3 regions of the Pseudoalteromonas marina genome follow, and region 3 is predicted to be linked to each of the others. Evidence: predicted binding sites of a transcription regulator. Region 3 holds the regulator's gene; each other region holds the start of a gene.
The links. Region 3 encodes LexA, which represses DNA repair genes until DNA is damaged. Its sites were predicted from a motif close to TACTGTATNNNNATACAGTA; they were not measured.
Positions count from the first base shown of each region.

Region 1: the regulator LexA is predicted to act here: its motif matches at 5,585-5,604, upstream of PMAN_RS10095 (YebG family protein).
Region 2: the regulator LexA is predicted to act here: its motif matches at 3,110-3,129, upstream of PMAN_RS11210 (DNA topoisomerase III).

Region 1 covers NZ_AHCB03000006.1:245,893-252,896, reverse strand. The annotation lists gene PMAN_RS10120 (cytochrome c-type biogenesis protein) at 1-54, shown strand, start outside; gene ccmI (c-type cytochrome biogenesis protein CcmI) at 55-1,305, shown strand; gene PMAN_RS10110 (MlaA family lipoprotein) at 1,315-2,046, shown strand; gene PMAN_RS10105 (EAL and HDOD domain-containing protein) at 2,111-3,334, opposite strand; gene putP (sodium/proline symporter PutP) at 3,667-5,145, shown strand; gene PMAN_RS10095 (YebG family protein) at 5,218-5,532, opposite strand; gene PMAN_RS10090 (ComEA family DNA-binding protein) at 5,850-6,146, shown strand; gene PMAN_RS10085 (DUF6170 family protein) at 6,157-6,459, opposite strand; gene dsbB (disulfide bond formation protein DsbB) at 6,465-6,983, opposite strand.
Region 2 covers NZ_AHCB03000007.1:1,502-8,505, forward strand. The annotation lists gene PMAN_RS11205 (M20 metallopeptidase family protein) at 1-1,134, shown strand, start outside; gene PMAN_RS11210 (DNA topoisomerase III) at 1,157-3,097, opposite strand; gene PMAN_RS11215 (flagellar motor protein MotB) at 3,258-4,178, opposite strand; gene pomA (flagellar motor protein PomA) at 4,181-4,948, opposite strand; gene PMAN_RS11225 (exodeoxyribonuclease VII small subunit) at 5,243-5,485, shown strand; gene ispA ((2E,6E)-farnesyl diphosphate synthase) at 5,488-6,375, shown strand; gene dxs (1-deoxy-D-xylulose-5-phosphate synthase) at 6,477-7,004, shown strand, end outside.
Region 3 covers NZ_AHCB03000010.1:103,255-110,258, reverse strand. The annotation lists gene ctaD (cytochrome c oxidase subunit I) at 1-913, opposite strand, end outside; gene coxB (cytochrome c oxidase subunit II) at 913-2,055, opposite strand; gene lexA (transcriptional repressor LexA) at 2,472-3,089, opposite strand; gene PMAN_RS14930 (PaaI family thioesterase) at 3,266-3,709, shown strand; gene PMAN_RS14925 (hypothetical protein) at 3,711-4,091, opposite strand; gene PMAN_RS14920 (membrane protein) at 4,338-5,036, shown strand; gene PMAN_RS14915 (endonuclease) at 5,099-5,752, shown strand; gene PMAN_RS14910 (S41 family peptidase) at 5,899-7,004, shown strand, end outside.

The DNA of each region.
Region 1 (7,004 bases), on a different contig from region 3:
GAAGTACTTTTAAATAAGCTAATTGAACAAAATAAACGTCAGGAGCAAAATTAAATGATTTTAATGTGGGCGTGTTTTGCTTTACTCACACTGATTGCACTGGCGTTTGTTATGCTGCCTTTTTTACAAAAAGAGCGTGTTAAAACAATTACTCACAACGCAAATGCCGAGCTTATAAGTATTTACGAACAACGTTTGGTTGATTTAAAGACCGATTTAGATAATCAACGTATAGATGATGCTAACTATTCTGAATCGATAGTTGAACTAAAACGCCGGTTGCTTAATGAGCTTTCACCAGAAAAATCATTAATTAGCAAAGGTAACAACCGTATTTTTGCCCTGACAGGCGGCGCATTTGTTATTGCACTAAGCGGTATTTTTTACAGTTTAACGGGTAGTCAACAGCAAATTTCAGCATGGCACGATGCCATGGATAACCTGACCGAATACGGTGAGCGCGCTGTGATGCAAAAAGGCGAGCAGCTTACTCAAAACGAGCTACAAGCATTTGCACTGGCGTTACGCACCAAGTTAAGCCGTTCAGGCGATGATGAAATGGCATGGATGTTACTTGGTCGTGTTGCTATGTCACTGAATGAGTTTGATATGGCTCAGCAATCATTTGATAAAGCACTGCGCATGAACCCTGATAATAAACAGGTGTTAATAAGTTACAGCCAAATTTTGCTACTTGAAGGCAGCGAAGCGAATATGACGCGTGCAGCGGGTATGTTGTCTAAAGTATTAAACGCAGAACCGACAAACTTAGATGCTATTTCGTTATTAGCGCTCATTGCTTACGAGCGAAAAGACTGGCCTCAAGCTAAAGCCGCCTTTGAAGTATTGCTAGCCAGTATGGAAAAAAATGATTCTCGCTATGGTTTAATATCTCAGCGTATTGCAGATATTGAACTGCAAATGCAAAGCGAAGGCTCGGTAATGCCAGTAACTAAAGCCAACAGCATTGCTGTTACCGTTAATGTTGCCAGTGAGCTTATAAATAAACTGCCTGAAAAGGGGACTTTATTTGTATTTGCAAAAGCGGCAAATGGTTCGCCAATGCCGATTGCTGCTGTAAAACTCACTTCATATTCATTCCCTGTTACAGTTGAGTTAAACGACAGTACTGCCATGGTTGAAGGTATGAACTTATCTAGCGCAGAAGATATTATTATATCGGCGCGTATTTCGCTTGATGACTCTGTTATGCCAAGTTCAGGTGAATTAGAAGGGCATTCTGGCTCATTAAAGCGTGAAAGTGTAAGTGAATACCAACTTAAAATAGATACATTAATACCTTAAGGACGAAAAATGTTAAGACAAAGTTTAGCTTTTTTAAGCTTTTTGATACTGGCCGGTTGTGCGCAAGTACCAGAAAGCAAAGTTGATGAAAGAGATCCACTGCAAAGTATTAACCGTCCGTTGTATGACTTTAATATGGATGTTTTAGACGCTTACATACTTCGCCCAGCAGCGGTTGGTTATGTTGCTGTGACTCCTGTGCCTGTGCGTCAAAGCATTGTTCACTTCACTGATAACCTAACGGCACCGGTTGATATGGTAAATGCGGGGCTACAGGGTAAACCGGGTAATGCAAGTGTTAGCCTTGCGCGCTTTTTAGTGAATTCTACCGTGGGCATTTTTGGTATTTTTGATGTAGCTAGCTCGCTTGGCTTAAATCGAGTAGATGAAGATTTTGGCCAAACAATGGGTGTGTGGGGCATTGGTGATGGTGCATACTTAATGCTACCTGCAATGGGGCCTACTACAGCAAGAAACTTAACCGGTGACGTAGTAGACAACTTTGTTCTGCCTGAAATTGCCTTAACTACGCCACAAACGGTGCTAGTATTTGCGTTAAAAGCGGTAGAAGCGCGTGCTTCATTAATGGCGCAAGAAGGCCTTTTAAATGATTCACTTGACCCGTATTTATTTGTAAAAGATATTTATTTTCAGCGTCAGTTATTCGAACTTTACGATGGCAACCCGCCAATTAAAGAAGAGCCTGCCGACTTTGATGAAGATTTTTTAGAAAGTTTATAAGCCAAATCAAAATAAAAACGCCAGCTTAATGCTGGCGTTTTTATAGAATAATGCTTGGCAAGTATTAGGTATTAACCATCAAGCTCATTTGCTCGTTCACCCAACTAAGTGCCTCGTGATACGCATCAGGTACTTTATCGGCAATATTAAGTGCTGTTGAAATGTCGTTTGCTTGTGACCAATCAGCCTTTTCGTAATGTTTAACAAGGTTCAAGTATTGCGCTAATAACCCCTCGTTATCTAACAGAGCTGCCTTAATATCGTTAGATAAAGGAAGCTTTTGCATCACGCTTTGCATACTTTCATCTAAAATAGCATCCATTAACGACATCATACCGGTTAAAAATGCCATGCCGGTGTCTTTCATTTGGCCATGTGAAATAGCTAACAGTTCACAAAAGCGAGCGCGTGTAAGTGATAGCCTAATTAACTCTACCGGTTTATCAGCCGATACTTGTGCAGCAAATAACAAAGAGAGAAGTTTTTTGATCTCTTGGGCACCTAAAACAATAAGTGCTTGTTTTATAGTGCTTATTTCAGCTCGTCGTGCAAAGGCTGCTGAGTTTGAGTATCTAAGTAGTTTGTAAGACAGGTTTACGTCGCGCTCAAATACATCGGTGATTTTTTTTAGGTCCATCTCTACGCTTGACGTTTGGTAAAGTAATTCTGCAAGTGCCATTTCTGATGGTGGTAACGCTTTACTTTGCACCATTTCTGGTTTTGAAAAGAAAAACCCTTGAAAATAATCAAAGCCAAGCTCTAACGCTAAGCTATATGCTTCGTAGGTTTCTACTTTTTCAGCTAAAAGCTTTATATGAGGGTGCGCCTTTAGCTCTTTTATAATAGTTTTTATTGTTGCTAAATCACACGTTAAAAAGTCGATTTTAATAATATCGATAAACGGATAAAAGTGGCGCCATACCGGCTGGTGAATGTAATCATCGAGCGCGATGGTGTAGCCTTTGTCTTTGAGATTTTTAACAATCGCAAGTAAACGTTTACCCGGTTGAATTGTCTCAAGTATTTCTACAACAATGGTGTCTTTACCTAACAGGGTAGGGTAACCCTTAAGTAAGGTTTCTAGTGTAAAGTTAATATAAGCCGGTTTGTTATCGGTTAAGTCTTCTAAACCAAAGTTAAACTGACTGCCTTCAATTAAGCGTGTAGTTGCTTCGTCACCATCTATATTGGGAAATACATTATCTACGCCATCACGAAATAAAAGCTCATAACCGATAAGCTCTTTATCACGATTTAAAATAGGTTGGCGCGCAGCATAAAAATACATAAAAAAATCCGTGTCAGTCGAGTCAGTCGCTATTGTAATAATATATTAGAAAACATACAAAATAGCATGCTGTATATTTTACTAAATAATAAAATATCATTATTAAATAAAAGCGTTTGGCTATTTTTTTGCGTGTAAAAAAGTTTTTTTAGCAATTGTTTTCAACATGATTATTTTTAAACTAAGAAAATACAACAAATAGAGATTTTTGTTACAAGCATGATATAGTCCGAAGGAATGCTTTTATCCTAATAGTGACTTTATTATAAAATTTTAAGAGTCAATATTCGGATCAAAAGCCTGCTACTTTTAATTGTTTTATGGAGGCGAATTTGGAAACAGGAATGATTATTTCATTGTCACTATACTTTGTTGTTATGTTAGGTATTGGTTTATATGCCTATAAGCAGTCAACAAGTGATGTTTCTGGTTATATGCTGGGTGGTAGAAACTTGTCGCCAAGTGTTGCAGCACTTTCAGCGGGTGCTTCAGATATGAGTGGCTGGATTTTAATGGGGTTACCTGGCGCCATGTTTGTTACTGGCTTAAGTAGCACGTGGATTGCATTTGGCTTAATTGCCGGTGCATGGTTAAACTACTTTTTAGTCGCGCCGCGTTTAAGGGTTTACACTGAAAAAGCGAATGACTCTATTACCATCCCTGATTACTTTTCTAACCGATTTAACGATAAATCAAATTTACTCCGTGTTGTGTCGGCTGTTGTAATTATTGTGTTCTTCACACTGTATACCTCTTCAGGTGTTGTTGCCGGTGGTAAACTATTTGAAAGCTCATTTGGCTTAAGCTACGAAATGGGGCTATACATCACAACGGGTGTTGTTGTTTTGTATACACTCTTTGGCGGCTTTTTAGCGGTTAGCTTAACTGACTTCGTGCAAGGCTGTATTATGTTTATAGCACTTATTTTAGTACCCGCTGTAGCTTACTCTTTATTAGAGCAACCACTGCAGTCAACCCTAAACAGTGTTAATCCAGACATGCTAAGTTGGATAGGCGCAGGGTCTGCGCTAGGTATTATTTCAGCAATGGCGTGGGGCTTGGGTTACTTTGGTCAACCACATATCATTGTTCGCTTTATGTCGGTGCGCAGTGTTAAAGATATGCCAACAGCACGTCGTATTGGTATGTCTTGGATGATTGTCGCTGCAATTGGTGCAGTAGGTACGGGTATTTTTGGTGCAGCATACACTTATGAAAATAATATAGTTGTGGATGATCCTGAAACTATATTCTTGATCCTGTCAGAGCTGTTGTTTCATCCACTTATTGCTGGCTTTTTACTTGCGGCAATATTAGCTGCAATAATGAGTACAATTTCGTCTCAGCTATTAGTAAGCTCAAGCTCACTAACTGAAGATTTTTACAAAACATTTTTACGTAAAGAAGCCAGTGACGCAGAGCTTGTATTAGTAGGGCGCATTAGTGTGTCTATTGTTGCAATACTTGCTATTTACCTCGCATACGATAGAGACAGCTCTATTTTAGACTTAGTGAGTAATGCATGGGCAGGCTTTGGTGCTGCATTTGGACCGCTTGTATTGTTTAGCCTTTACTGGAAACGTATGAACTTTGCGGGTGCGCTTTCAGGTATGGTTGTGGGTGCAGTTACTGTTTTACTATGGATTTACGGCCCATTCACAATCAACGGTGAAAGTTTAAGTAGCGTAATGTACGAAATTGTCCCAGGCTTTATACTTGCAAGTATTGCTATTGTAGTTGTAAGTTTAGCAACCAATGAGCCTAACTCAGATATAACAACGTTATTTGATGAAGTTGAAAAAGAGCTTTAATTAATATTCGTTTTTTATAAAAGCTATAAAAAAGGGAGCAACTAAGTTGCTCCCTTTTTATTTGCAAAATGTTTAGCTTGCTTGTTTAGCGTTGTTATCGTCAATAGATGCAACGTTATCTGATTTTTTATTTTTACTTGCCGCTTTAGTCGTAGGCTCTTTAGCACCTTTAAGTACCGACATAAAGTCGTCTTTACTTTTTGCTATTTCTAACGCAAGCGATTCTATTTGTTGCTCACTCAATGGCACGTCTACTTTTTCTAGCATCAGCTCAAGTGATTCTGCTATGTCTAGCATTTTGTCATAGGCATCAGCTTCTTTCTTAGTAGTAAACGTCATACGCTCGACTCCGTTTCGTTCTACAACATATTTAACAACAACAGCCATGATTTCTCCTGCAAACTTGCTTGGCACTGTGGTTTATAAAAAACCATAAGATTACTGTTTTTATATACAGTAAAGGTTTGCAAGTAAATATGCAAGCGCAGAGTTGTAATTTTTAAGTGTCTTAAATTTGACAAAAAACGGTAACTTAACTTTATTTAATATATCACTTGGTTGTACCAGCTGCATTTTAAGGATTTCGGATAAAAGTGATAATGCATTTAGGTACTTCCAAAGTGGCTAGCCTCGCGTTTGTCATTTATGGTCTTCCCTAATAATTAAAATAAATATGTTCTAAAATGGACAATAAGGACGAATAAATGAAAATATTTAAACTTTTACTTATAGCAAGTTTGCTAAGTATCCTACCCATTACTACCTCTTACGCGCAATTACCTGAAGTGAGCAAATCTATGGCTCCCATCGAAGCGGTAAGTATTAATGATGCAGATGCAAAAATGTTGGCTAAACTTCCTGGAATTGGTAAAAAGAAAGCACAAGCAATAGTAAATTACCGAGATGAAAATGGTTCATTTACAAGCCTTGAGGACTTGGCCAAAGTGAAGGGGATTGGCAAAAAAGTAATGGGTAAGTTAGAAGGAAAAGTTAAACTTTAGCAAAAGGGCGCTAAGCGCCCTTTTCATGTTGTTGTAGTGCTTCGTCTAAGTTTTTTCTGGCAAAATTTATATCGACCGGAGCGGTTAATAACGGATAAAAAAGCCCTCCGAGTATTAAAAAGGGAATGATTATCCAACCTTCAAAAAGTGTAAATATTAAAAACAACGGGCTTAATAGTAATATCTTTATAATACGCAGTAATACACGGTCGGTAGGTGACAGCATTGATAAAGAACGTGCTATAACAAGCTGTCTCTCGCGTATTTTTAAATGTTGCAACTGTTTAAGTTGGCTAGAAAAAAAGGTAAACATAATTATTAAACCGTTCTTTTTAGTATTAAGCGACTACCTAATACAATAAAAAATGTTAGAGCGAATAGCCCAAAAATAATTTCCATCCAAGCCGGCATACTGAGCGATAAAAACTCCCAATCTATGTTACCGCAATCGCCAGTGGCTTCAAAAAAGCTCGGTATCCATTCATGCAGCGGCATAAACGATGGAAAGTTAGGCTCAAACTCGCAGCTAAACGCAAACGGATCTGTTGTCGTTTGCATATCTATGTGCTCACGGGCAATTAAATACCCCCAAATGCTCGATACTCCCCAAGCAATGTAAGCAACTATACGCACTATTTTACTTTGTGGATTAATTGACCCAACAATACCCGCGCCAAGTAATCCTAACACCGCGGTACGTTGATAAATACACATAATGCAGGGCGCTAACCCCATTTTATATTGAAAAAACAATGCGGTTACTTCTAGCATAAAAACAATCGCAGTGAATAAAAGCCAAGGTGTTCGTTGAGTCGGTAAATGCGCAAGCCAGTTCATAAAAAGTCCGCTAATAAATAA
Region 2 (7,004 bases), on a different contig from region 3:
CTTAATATGCTTGGATTCGAGGTTACAGATAATGTAGGTGGGTATGGTGTTGTTGGTATTTTTAAAAATGGCAATGGCCCAACAGTTATGATACGCACAGATACGGACGGCTTACCTATTACCGAGCAAACAGGTAAACCCTACGCTTCAACTGTAAAAGTTGTTGACGAGCATGGTGCAAAAGTTGGTGTTATGCATGGCTGTGGCCATGATATTCATATGAGCTCATTTATAGGCACTGCTGAGCAACTCATTACTCATAAAAATAAATGGAAAGGGACATTAATGATGGTTGCACAACCTGCAGAAGAGGTTGGAGGTGGAGCTAAAGCGATGCTAAATGAGGGTTTATTTAGTAAATACGCAAAGCCCGACCATGTTATTGCATTGCATGTTAGTGCCAGTGTACCTGCGGGTAAAGTAACTATGAAAAATGAATATACCATGGCAAGTGTGGATTCTGTTGATATTAATATAAAAGGTAAAGGCGGCCATGGCGCGTACCCTCATACCACTATTGACCCGGTAGTTATTGCTGCGCGCACAGTACTTGCTTTACAAACGATTACAAGTCGCGAACTTTCACCTTTAGAACCATCTGTTATAACAGTCGGTTCTATACATGGCGGCTCTAAACATAATGTTATTTCTGATGAAGTGAAACTGCAACTTACACTGCGTAGTTACAACCCAGATGTACGCAATGCACAAATTGCTGCAATAAAACGCATAACCGCAGGTATTGCGCAAAGCGCAGGGCTAGATGAAAGCGATTACCCTGCTGTTATAGTCCATGAGGATGAATCAATTCCATCTACTTATAATAATCCTTCGCAGACTAATATAGTGCGAAGTGCTATTAAAAATGCGATAGGCGACACAAACGTACTTGAAACCCAAGCCGTAATGGCAGGTGAAGACTTTGGTCTTTATGGCCGTACCGACGAAAATATCCCAATTACATTATTTTGGTTAGGCGGAGTTAACCAACAACAATATGCAAAAGCGATGAAAAATAACGAAACACTTCCTTCATTGCACTCAAGTAAATTTGCACCAGATTACAAAGTAGCTTTACCTACTGGTATAAAAGCCATGAGTAATGCGGCAGTTGCATTATTTAATACAAAATAAATCCCGCTTAAGAGCTCAGCCATTAAACTGTTGTTGAGCTCTTTTTATAACTAGATTTTTTAAATGGTGCTTTTTTACTGCGCTTGGCAAAACGATTTTTAGGCGGTGTTTGGGGCAGTTTTGAAAATACATGGCTATCGCAATTAGCTGCTTGCATTACAAAGCCTTCAAGCTCCACCAGCAGCGGTTGTAAAAATTGTTGGTAGCTCATTGCTTGTTGAGCAATACTGCCTAAACTCGCCTCCCACTTTGCTGTTAAGTCAGGACTTGCTAAACCTTCAGGCAAAACACTAATTAATGCAAGGCCTGTTTCGGTGGCTTTGATTGTTTTGCCTTCACGCTTTAAAAAGCGCCGTTTAAATAACAACTCTATAATGCCTGCACGAGTAGCCTCTGTACCTAAACCATCAGTATCTTTTAATATTTTTTTGATATGTGGATCTTTTACATAACGGCTAATCCCCGTCATAGCACCTAGTAAAGTTGCATCAGTAAAATGAGCGGGAGGTGAAGTAAGCTTTTCTACTACATCACCTTGTGTACATACCAGGTCCATCCCTTTTTCAAGGTAAGGTAAAGTAGCCTCTTCTTTTAATTCTGATTTACCCATTAATACCTTAAACCCCAAACTGACTTCTTGTTTAGCGTTGGCTTTAAATAACCCACCAACAATTGTCACCTCTGCTTTAGTTTCGTTATAAATATAGTCTGGGTAAAACTGGATCAAATAGTGCCTACAAATAAGCCGATACACTTTTGCTTCATCCTTGGCTAAACTAGCTGACTTTAATTGCTTTGCCGTAGGTACTATAGCGTGATGCGCAGCTACTTTTGAGTCATTAAAGCACTTACTGCGCTGCTTAGTATTTGCACCATTTACTAACTCCACTTTTTGACCGTCATTAGTTGCAACTGCTTTTAAAATTGAAGGTGCATCTAAATGATGTTCCTTAGGCAAATATCGATTATCTGAGCGAGGATAAGTAATTAATTTATGGCGTTCATAAAGTGTTTGGCAAATATCAAGCACCTGTTGGGCAGCCATACCAAATGCCTTTGCTGCATCTATTTGCAGTGCTGATAGATTATAAGGTAGAGGTGCACTTTGCTTTTTTTGTTTTTGTTCAAGCGATGTCACCTCTCCTGTTTGATTAGTGATACGCGAAGCCACGTTTTCGGCCAATGCTTTATTTAGCACTCGCCCCTCTTCATCTTGATAAGGTTCGCAAGCTTTACTCGGTACCCACTTTGCTTTAAATACCTGCTTCTCAGGAGTAACTAAACTAGCTAGCACCTCATAAAATGGTTTTGATATAAAATTAGCTATTTCTGTGTCACGATTTACCACTAAGCCCAAAATTGGCGTTTGTACGCGCCCAACTGAGAGTACATTACCAAACCCTGCTTTTTGTCCCGCTAAAGTATAAGCCCGAGTGAGGTTCATACCAAAAAGCCAATCAGCTCGTGAACGTGCAAGTGCTGATACACTTAGTGGAATAAATTCCCGATTAGAGTGCATACTACTAAGCGCTTTTTTAACTGCAGCTAAGTTTAAATCGCTTATAAGTAGACGCTGAATACCTTGCTTTTTAGCTTTGCTTATTTTGGCTTGTTCTATCACCTCATCTACAAGTAACTGCCCTTCACGGTCGGGATCGCCAGCATGAACTAACGTTGATGCCTGTTTGATTAGCTTTTTTAAAATAGTTAATTGCTTACGAGTTTTAGGTTTAGCCTTTAACCGCCATTGCTCAGGTACTATAGGGAGATGTTCTAATTGCCATTTTTTATAGCGTTCATCGTAATCATCAGGTTCAGCTTGTTCTAACAAATGGCCAATACACCACGAAACACAATCACCATTGGCGACTTCAATGTAACCGTCGTATTTTTTATGTGGTTTTGGGAGCGCATCTGCAATTGCACGTCCAAGTGATGGTTTTTCTGCGATGTAGAGTTTCATGCGCTGGCCTACAACTGGTTATATGAACAGTAGTTTAGCATAACTATTTTAAAGAGGGAGAGTTTTTGATTTATTGTCAGGTTCAATAAATAGATAGTGGTTATAATTTGTAAAACTCAAAGCTGGGCTACTAATTAAGCCCAGCTTTATAATTTGAGAATTATCTCACATCAATAGGGTCAGACTCTTTTGCCTTACCTTGTAATATAGATATTTCAACTCGGCGATTCCGGCGTCGGTCTTCATTTGTCTCGTTAGGCACAAGCGGCCGAGTTTCAGCTCGCCCTACAACCATCATTCGTGTTTTATCAAACCCTTGAACTGTTTGCAATTCGCTAGCAACAGCCACTGCACGCTTAGACGACAAATCCCAGTTATTTACGTATAACTCATTTGATACCTGAAAATCATCTGTATGCCCTGATACTGTAATTTCACCTGGTACGTCTTTTAAAAGTTCGCCAATGTCTTGAATAATCGGTTTAAACTTAGGTTGTAAAAAAGCACTGCCCGAAGGAAACGAGCCATTTTCTCTAATACGAATAATAATTTGCTGACCTAATGATTCAAGTTCTATTGCACCATCTATTATTTGCCTTTCTAACTGCTGCGCTATTTTTTTAACCAGCTCATTTGTTTGCTCTTGATCTGCAGCGGATATTGCTTGTTCTGATGACTGCTCTTGTGAGGTACTTCTAGATTCACCGCCACGTTTATCGCCTCGCTGTTCTTGCCTGCCGCCCGCTGAACTTTCATCACCAGCCTGAAACTCTAGCATTTGCTGGGTCATTTCAACGGTTTGCTGTTGAATAGTTTCAATGGGTGTAGGCTCTGGCTTACCTGGAGTAAATTCCATAGCGATAACCGATGTCCCTTTTGGGATATCTTTAACTTCAATTTTATTTTGCACACCAAAAGCAAACTTCATAGAACCTGCAATTTGTTTAAATTTAAGTACATCCATTTCTGAGAATGCCAATAAGAGTACAAAAAAGCACATCAATAGCGACATTAAATCAGCAAATGTACCCATCCAAGCAGGCAAACCGGGGGGTGGGCATTTGCACTCTTCATCAGACATGGTTACTCCTCGGTATCAACTTTACGCTTAGACTCAGCCAAGTAGTTTTTCAAAATACCTTCAATAACTTTGGGGTTTTGACCATCTTGAATTCCTAAAATAGCATCGAGAATCAAACGCTGATTCATCGCTTCTTCGTCTTTACGCAGCTCAAGTTTTACCTGAATAGGAATTGCTACTACATTCGCCAAAAATGCACCATACAGAGTGGTCAATAGTGCCACGGCCATTGCAGGTCCGATAGCTTTGGGGTCGTCCATGTTTGATAACATGGCAACGAGGCCTATCAATGTACCAATCATTCCCATTGCGGGAGCTATGTCGGCAAGTGCTTTAAATAAGCCAGCACCTAGTTCATGACGGGTGGTGGTTAGGGAAATATCTTTTTGAAGTGTAGCGCGCACAACATCTGCGTCATGACCGTCAACAAGCATGTCAACGCCTTTACGCATAAATGGGTTTGGGATTTCAGCTTCTTCGAGTGCTAAAAAGCCACCTTTACGGGCAGAATCCGCAAGCTCTACTGCTTTTTCTATTAACTCTTCTGGCGACTCAATTTTAAACATGAATGCCTTACCAACCACCTTACCTATCCCTAAAAACTGAGACATAGTGAAGTTTGATAAAACAATAAACAGCGAGCCACCAAATACAATTACACTTGAAGGCGCATCGGCAAACATGCCCATTTCACCGCTACTACTCATAAACATAGACATGACAATTAAGCCTATTGCGCCTAGGATCCCTATTATGGTTGCTAAATCCACATTTCCTCCAGAGATTTCATGTTTAAATGCCTTATCATAAACTTTTTATTATTAACTGCTTATCGGCAACATACTGAATTGCTTAAGTCATTTTTGTAAATAAACATAAAAGTTATATTTATTATTTTATATCAAGTTAGGCGCACTGCCTAATTATCGAGTTTTCCTGACTAATAACACTGATTAACACGCGATTAATCGTGCTAAATGTAAAAAACTCATATCATCCTTTGACCTAGTTTAGCATTCCCCCTAAAATTGGCTCCTAAATTTATCATGTAAGCTGAAATAAAGATGGCGACTAAAAAACCTGAAAACTTAAGTTTCGAAAAAGCACTAGAAGAATTATCAACAATTGTTAGTGAAATGGAACAAGGTGATTTATCGCTTGAACAATCATTAAAGCAGTTCGAGCGTGGTATTGCACTCGCTGGTGCGTCATCTGAAAAACTACAGCAAGCAGAACAAAAAGTTTCTATTTTAATGGGCAATAGCGAAAAGTCAGCACTTACAAACTTTAATAATGATATGGAATAGTTGTGAGCATAAAAGACTATATTGAACGTGCTCAAATAGATGTAGCTACTACACTCAATAGCTACTTTGAACAACCGCTCGATAGCGATAAAACAATAAAAGAAGCCACTCATTACAGCTTATTTAATGGTGGAAAAAGGCTGCGCCCTTTTTTGGTGTACGCTGTTGGTGAAATGCTAGGCGCTAAAAAAAGTGACTTAGACGTTTTGGCTGCAGCCATAGAATGCATTCATAGTTATTCATTAGTACATGACGACCTACCAGCTATGGATGATGACGATTTACGCCGCGGCTACCCCACTTGCCATATTGTGTATGGCGAAGCGCAAGCCATTTTAGCGGGTGATGCATTACAAACTCTCGCCTTTGAACTTATAGCCACACATAACTTTAATTGCTCAGCGCAATCACAAGTAAAAATGATTGCTGCACTTGCACATGCATCAGGTATTGAAGGGATGGTGGCAGGACAAGGTTTAGACATTGCCGCAACTGACAAAGCTGTTTCTGTACAAGAGCTTGAGCGCATCCATAAGTTAAAAACCGGTGCACTAATTAACTGTGCTATAACACTAGGTGCACTGTGCAGTGAAAAAGCAGATGAACAAACTTTAGAAAACTTGAGCGTTTTTGGGTATGCTATAGGGCTGGCATTTCAAGTACACGACGATATTTTAGACGTGGAAGGTGACACCTTTATACTAGGTAAACCACAAGGCTCAGATATAGAAGCGAATAAAGCGACATACCCGGCGTTATTAGGTATGCTAGGCGCTAAAGAAAAGGCGCAAAATTTAATAACACAAGCCCACGAAGCGTTAGCACTTATTGATGCAGATACTACGCTTCTTGCGTCGCTGGCAAATTACCTTATTGAACGTGACCACTAGTCACAGTTTAAGCGTATTGCAAATAGCACTGACATTATTACTTAACATTCGTTGTTCACTCCCATTTGAAAGCGAATGTGATCGAAGGATATAAAAAAGCCATGACACTTGATAGTAGCAAGTATCCATTACTTAACTTGGTTGACAAACCAGCTCAATTACGAGACTTAGCGCAAGATAAACTTCCCGAGTTTAGCAATGAGCTACGTGAGTATTTACTTAACTCTGTATCGCAAAGTAGCGGTCATTTAGCGTCTGGTTTAGGCACAGTTGAGCTTACAGTTGCACTTCATTATGTATATAACACACCAGAAGATCGTGTAGTGTGGGATGTTGGGCATCAAGCCTACCCGCATAAAATCTTAACGGGTCGCCGCGACCAAATGCATACTATTCGCCAAAAGGATGGTCTGCACCCATTCCCATTTAGAGATGAAAGCGACTACGACACATTCAGTGTTGGCCATTCTAGCACCTCAATTTCTGCAGCTTTGGGCATGTCAATTGCAGCGCAAAAAGAAGGTGCAGGGCGTAAAACGGTTGCAGTTATTGGTGATGGCGCTATTACTGCGGGTATGGCATTTGAGGCGATGAATCATTTAGGCGATGTAAAATCAGACATGCTTATT
Region 3 (7,004 bases):
ACACAATAAAGCTTAACAATGCTATAGATGACGTTGCATAAACCATAGATGCATAGCCAAATAGCTTTTTGCGCGAAAAAGTAGGCACTATGGTTGAAATGATACCAAACGCTGGCAAAATCATGATGTAAACTTCGGGGTGACCAAAAAACCAAAATATATGCTGGAACATCACCGGATCGCCACCGCCGGCTGCATCAAAAAAGCTAGTCGCAAAATATTTATCGGTTAAAACCATGGTCACCGCCCCTGCCAAAACGGGCATAACAGCAATGAGTAAAAATGCCGTTATTAGCCATGTCCATACAAACAGGGGGAGTTTCATCCACGTCATGCCAGGTGCACGCAAATTAACTATAGTCACAACCACATTAATAGCACCCATAATTGAGCTAATACCCATAATGTGCACCGCAAATACAAACAAGGCAGTATTGTCGTTACTGTATGTGGTTGAAAGCGGAGCATAGAAGGTCCAGCCAAAAGCAGGACCTCCTCCAGGCATAAATAAAGAAGCAAGCAAAATTAAGAATGCGAAAGGTAAAATCCAAAAGCTCCAGTTATTCATTCTAGGTAATGCCATATCTGGCGCACCTATCATTAACGGTATCATCCAATTGGCTAATCCCGTAAAGGCAGGCATAACGGCGCCAAACACCATTATTAAACCGTGAACTGTAGTCATTTGATTAAAAAAGTGGGGATCGACCAACTGCAACCCTGGCTGAAATAATTCGGCCCTGATCACCATAGCCATGGCGCCACCAATTAAAAACATGGTCAACGAAAATATTAAATATAAACTGCCAATATCTTTATGATTTGTTGTATAAAGCCAGCGCTTGAAGCCTTTAGCTGGATGATGAGCATGATGCGCTTCATTGGCGTTTGGTTGTTCTGCTATGCTACTCATTAGTTAGCCTCCACGTCGGCATCAAGTGCTGCTTGAATCTCACTAGGCTGAATAACATCACCGGTATCGTTACCCCATGCATTTCGCTTGTAAGTAATAACCGCAGCCAATTGTTTTATAGATAACTGCTTGGCAAATGATTGCATTGCCGTACCTGGGCTCCCATGAATAAGTATGTCTATATGACCTTTGATATCGCCAAGTACAATTGGGCTGCCTTTTAGAGCCGGAAATACGCCCGGTAGCCCTAACCCCGTAGGTTGATGACATGCTGCACAACTTGCCATGTATACTTGAGCACCCAGCTCCATTAGCTCTTCTTTAGGTAATGTTTGATCAAGTAAAGCGGCATCAGCTAAAGCTGCTTGTTGCTTAGCTTTTTTAGCATCGGCCAACCATACTTTAAAGTCAGCCTCAGATTTGGCCTCTACCACAACGGGCATAAACCCGTGATCTTTACCGCACAGCTCAGCACACTGACCTCGGTAAATACCTTCTTCGTTTATGTTGGTCCATGTTTCGTTAATAAAGCCTGGATTGGCGTCTTTTTTAACGGCAAAGTCTGGTACCCACCAAGAGTGGATAACATCATCTGAGGTCATTAAAAAACGAATTTTTTGATTAATTGGCAGTACGAGGGGTTTGTCTACCTCAAGTAGATAATTTGGGTTTTTATCAGCTAAATTAGTTATTTCATCCTGAGGAGTTGCAAGCATTGAGTAAAACTCTACATCTTCTCCCATGTATTCATAATGCCATTTCCACTGTGAACCTGTAACTTTAATTGTTAAGTCGGCTTTACTGGCATCTTCCATCGCTATTAACGTTTTTGTAGCTGGCACTGCCATAGCAATTAAAATAACAAATGGAATGGCGGTCCAAAGAATTTCTACTTTGGTGCTTTCGTGGAATTGAGCGGGAACCGCTCCTTTAGATTTGCGATGATGAATGAGTGCCCAAAGCATAATGGCAAACACTATTATCCCAATCACACAACATATAAAAAATATGGTCATGTGTAATTCGTAAACATTTTCACTTATATCTGTAACGCCTTTACGCATATTAAATTGGCTATTTGCCAAGGCTAACTGCGGAAAAACACACAATATAAGCCACAAGGTACAACTAAGTTTACCCATGTGACGACTCCTTTGATGCTGTTGCTAGTGCAAAGCGAAGAGGCATACGGCTTAAACGCCAATTCGTTATTTTTATTTTTTTATTAATGCCGTTTTATTTATAAAAATTGGCATTCACTGCGCTAGCAAAAGTTAATTGTGTGTGCTCAAAACTTAAAAGCGATGAGTATTGCCAGCGTCAGCTTATTAACAATTAGTTAATATTTAACCACCATGCAAGTTTTTTGTATTAAAAACAAACAATAAATATATAAAAAGTAGAGAGTTGGCTTAGTTGAACGTAGAAGAAAATGGCTCAAATCGAGAGGTGGTAAGGGCTAAGGATGAAATGAAAGAGTGTGAATAAAAAACAAACAAAATTTTAAAAATAAAAAAAGCGCACCAAAAAAGTGCGCTTTTTATAAAATAAGAAAGAACTACATCCAGTCCGCGTTACGAATTACACCCACTGCCAAGCCTTCAATGTTGAACGACTCAGTTTCAAGATCGACCTTAATTGGTGCAAACTCGTCATTTTCGGCATGAAGCAACACCTGACGACCCGCTTTTTCAATGCGTTTTACGGTTACATCGTCATCAACACGGGCAACCACAACTTGACCATTTTCAGCCACTTGTGTTTTATGCACAGCAAGTAAATCGCCATCCATAATGCCTATATCTTTCATACTCATACCGTTTACGCGCAGTAAAAAGTCGGCAGCTGGTTTAAACATTAATGGGTCAATTTTACAGTGGCTTTCAACATGTTCTTGCGCCAAAATAGGGGAACCTGCCGCAACTCGGCCAATAAGCGGTAAACCTAATTGTTCTGGCTCCTCTTCTTCAACAAGTTGAATTCCACGGCTTGCGCCAGGTTTCATTTTAATCACCCCTTTTTTGGCAAGGGCTTTTAAATGTTCCTCAGCGGCATTTGCACTTTTAAACCCTAACGTTTGTGCTATTTCGGCACGTGTAGGCGGCATACCAGTGTCTTTAATAAACACTTTAATTAATTCGAGTATTTGAGCTTGGCGTTTAGTTAATGGGCGCATACAACTGGTTTTCCATACAGTACATTTAACTGTGAGTATATACAGTTAAATAAAAATCGCAAATTTAAATTATCCGTTCAAATAGCTAAATTACTTCCTTACGTGTACATTTTAGAGGCTTTCTAAAATAGCCTATAAAAATAGTAACTTGCTACAATAAATTTAAGGAAATCTATATGAGTATTTGGTATCAACCCATTACATTAGCATTGTGTAAACAATTGGACGAAGGCATTAATGGCCAAGGGACGCTAATGAAAACCATGGGAATCGAAATAACAGAGATAGGCGACGATTACTTAGTAGCAACTATGCCTGCAATCCCTGCACACCATAACCCTATTGGCATGGTTCATGGCGGCGCAAACGTTGTACTCGCCGAAACCGTAGCGAGCTATGCTGCTAATTTTGTGGTTGATTTCACAAAGTTTTACTGTGTTGGGCAAGAAATAAGTGCAAGCCATTTAAAGGCTTCTCGCAATGGTACATTAACGGCAACAGCACGCGCATTTCATATTGGAAAACGAAGCTCTGTTTGGGAAATAAAAATCACAAACAGCCGCAACGAGCTGTGCTGCGTATCAAAAATGACCGCAGCCGTTGTTGAGCGAAAGGCGTAAGTTATTTTTCGAGAGGGTAAATTGTTATTTCCATACCCGCGCCAATAGCAGATATACGCAGTAGTGTATCTGCATGTAAAGCTTGATTAAAACACTTTGGCGACGTGCCTGACTCAAACCCTATATCAAACGTTCTACGTGAGCAGCTCAACCATTGCTTTAATGCATTGCGTGAACATGACTCAATAAGCTCACATATATGGTTTATTGCTTTGTCTGGTGATTTTACATCGCCAGCTACCTCAATACGTGCTAATTGACGGTATTCGTCTTTGTCATAATGTAAAATCGTTGCGACTTTTTTTAGGTCGGCCACCAGCACACTAATATCTTGTTTTGACTCAAGCTCTAGATCTACATTTAAAAATTGAATTTCCGACATTGTCTCGTATTTATCCTCTAATGGTTACCATGCAAACTTTAACGCAGTTTTACCTTTATACCAAATCAACACCCTATAAATAGACGTTTTATATGGTAATACTCTTATTTTAGAGTGCGATTGCTACTTACAATTGGCGCTATTGTGCTGAAACGCTATTTTAATGCACTAGTGCGACATTTTGTCGCACTCACCTTGCTCAACCATCGCGTAAAATGTCTTGTAAAAATAATAAGATAAACACACATGAAAAAAATTTTTAAACCAGCACGTAAACTTCATAAATGGTTGGGCTATTTATTAGGAATACAAATACTAGCTTGGTTGCTTGGCGGTTTGGTTATGAGCGCTATTCCGCTTGAAAAAGTACATGGTAAACACTTAGCAACACGCACCCTGGCTAACCCCTTTAAAAGCAGCGATTACGTCGCATCAATTGATAATATTGTTTCACAAGTAACTAATCCGACTAAGATAACCTTTGCGCATTTTTTATCTACCCCACTTATAACTGTAACCAGTGAAGGCAACCCTCAAAGTTTTAATGGCATTACTGGGCAACCATTTAAAGCCCCCAATAAACAGCAAATAATTGCTAATGCACACGCGCATTTACTTATTGATGCTCAACCAGTAAGTACCACTTTATTAGGTTTAGGGCCAAGAGAAAGCGGTTATAAAAAAGATGTATGGAAAGTACAATTTAACGATACATTTAGTACCACACTCTATTTGTCATCAGATACGGGCAAAGTGATTACTGTGCGCAGCACACTGTGGCGAATTTTCGATTTTTTTTGGATGCTGCATATTATGGATTACGATGAACGTGAAAACTTTAACAATCCTCTATTAATTAGCTTTGCTGCAACCAGTGTGCTTTTTTGTTTAACTGGCTTTTTACTGCTATTGCAAAACATAAGGATTAAACGCAGATTTAAATAAGTTTATGTTTGCCTGTTGAGCCAGTAAACTAGGGGCTCCTGTAGTTCACGTATGTGATGGATATGACCCGATTGATTTTGGCCTTACTGGCTTGCTGTGTCTGTTTTTCGGTATCAAGTAAAGACTTTACTCGCTTCTCTACTGCTAAAAAGCACTTAATAAAAACGCTACCGCACAATGCAAAAAGCCTGTATTGCGGTTGTGATATTAAAAAACAAGGTAAAAAACTAGTGCCAGATCCAACGGGTTGTGGCTATGTACCTCGTAATACATTTACCCGCTCAGGCAAAGTAAACCAGCGCGCTTTACGTATTGAATGGGAGCATATTGTATCGGCATGGGAGTTTGGGCATCAACTACAATGTTGGCAAAATGGTGGGCGGAAAAACTGCCGTAAAGTCAGCGAAAAATTTCGAAAAATGGAAGCTGATATAAATAACTTAGCCCCCGCAATTGGCGAAATAAATGCTGACCGCTCTAATTATCGTTTTGGCATGCTAGGTGGAGCCGCGACTCAATACGGCCAATGCGATGTAAAAGTAAACTTTAAGCAACGTGTTGTTGAGCCACCATTTTATGCCCGTAAAAAAATTGCCGACGCCTATGCTTACATGCAAAAAACCTATGGTTTAAAAATTTCAAAGCAACAACAAAAACTTTTTAATGCGTGGCAAAAGCAAGACCTAGCACTAAAAAGCACTATACAAAAAATGTAATGATATTCCCGCTAATAAGCGAACTTAAAATACTGCTTTACCAATAAAAAATGACACAATTATTTACATAAAGAAAAAGCAAAACGTTGAATAAATAATCAGGTGTTGTAGTATTTTAAACAACTTATTTACAGGAAGTACCGAATATGTTTAAAAACAACACTCTATCGCTTGCAATTATTAGCGCGCTCTCAGTTTTTGCTTTAACAGGTTGTGGTGGAGGCGGAGGTAGCAACACTACACCAGCGCCTGTCACGCCACCTACAAGTAGCACACCGACATGGACTGCCGGTGTATTTGAACCTTCAGACGAACTCAAAAACTTTTGCGAAAACCCACGTACAGGTAACGACCCGTTTAATAATAATGAGCCTTACCCTGACCAAGCTGGCTCAGCCTTATACGAAAAACTATGGCTTCGCTCATGGAGCGACGAAACATACCTGTGGTATGACGAAATAGCCGATAACGACCCTGAATCGTTCGATACCGTGGCTGACTATTTTGCTCAACTAAAAACCGAAGAGCTAACCGATTCAGGCGCTAAAAAAGATAACTTTCATTTTTCAGAACCCTCTGAAGATTACTTCCAAGAAGCACAATCGGGCGTTACCTCTGGTTATGGTATTAACTGGGCATTTATTGGTGATTCAGCCGATAGAATTTTACGTGTTGCTTACCTTGAAGATGACTCACCAGCTAGCCAAATTGGCTTTCAACGAGGCGATACCGTACTTGAAGTTGATGGCGTAAGCATTAATACCAATACCCAAGCAGGGATTGATACTTTAAACGAAGGCTTATTTAGCCCAACCAACGGTGATTCACATACAATTGTTGTTCGCAGTAACGACGGCACGGAAAAAACATTTAACGTCACAGCGGGTAACATTGAGCAAACGCCTGTTCAAAATGTAAAAACGATTGTAACAAGCAATAACACGCGCGTTGGTTATATGCAGTTTAATAGTCATATAGGTATTGCCCAAGAAGGCCTAATTGATGCAGTAAATAAATTTAGAACCGATAACGTAGACGAACTCGTTATTGATTTTAGATACAACGGCGGCGGTTTATTAGCGCTGTCTGCGCAGCTAGCGTATATGGTGGCAGGAAGTGCCAATGTACAAAACCGCTTTTACTATCAAACGCAACAAAATGATAAACAGCCTGTCGATTCTCCATTTCCGTTTATTGACGAAGAAATAGATTACTCAACGTTTTTTAGTACTGGCGATAAATTACCTGATTT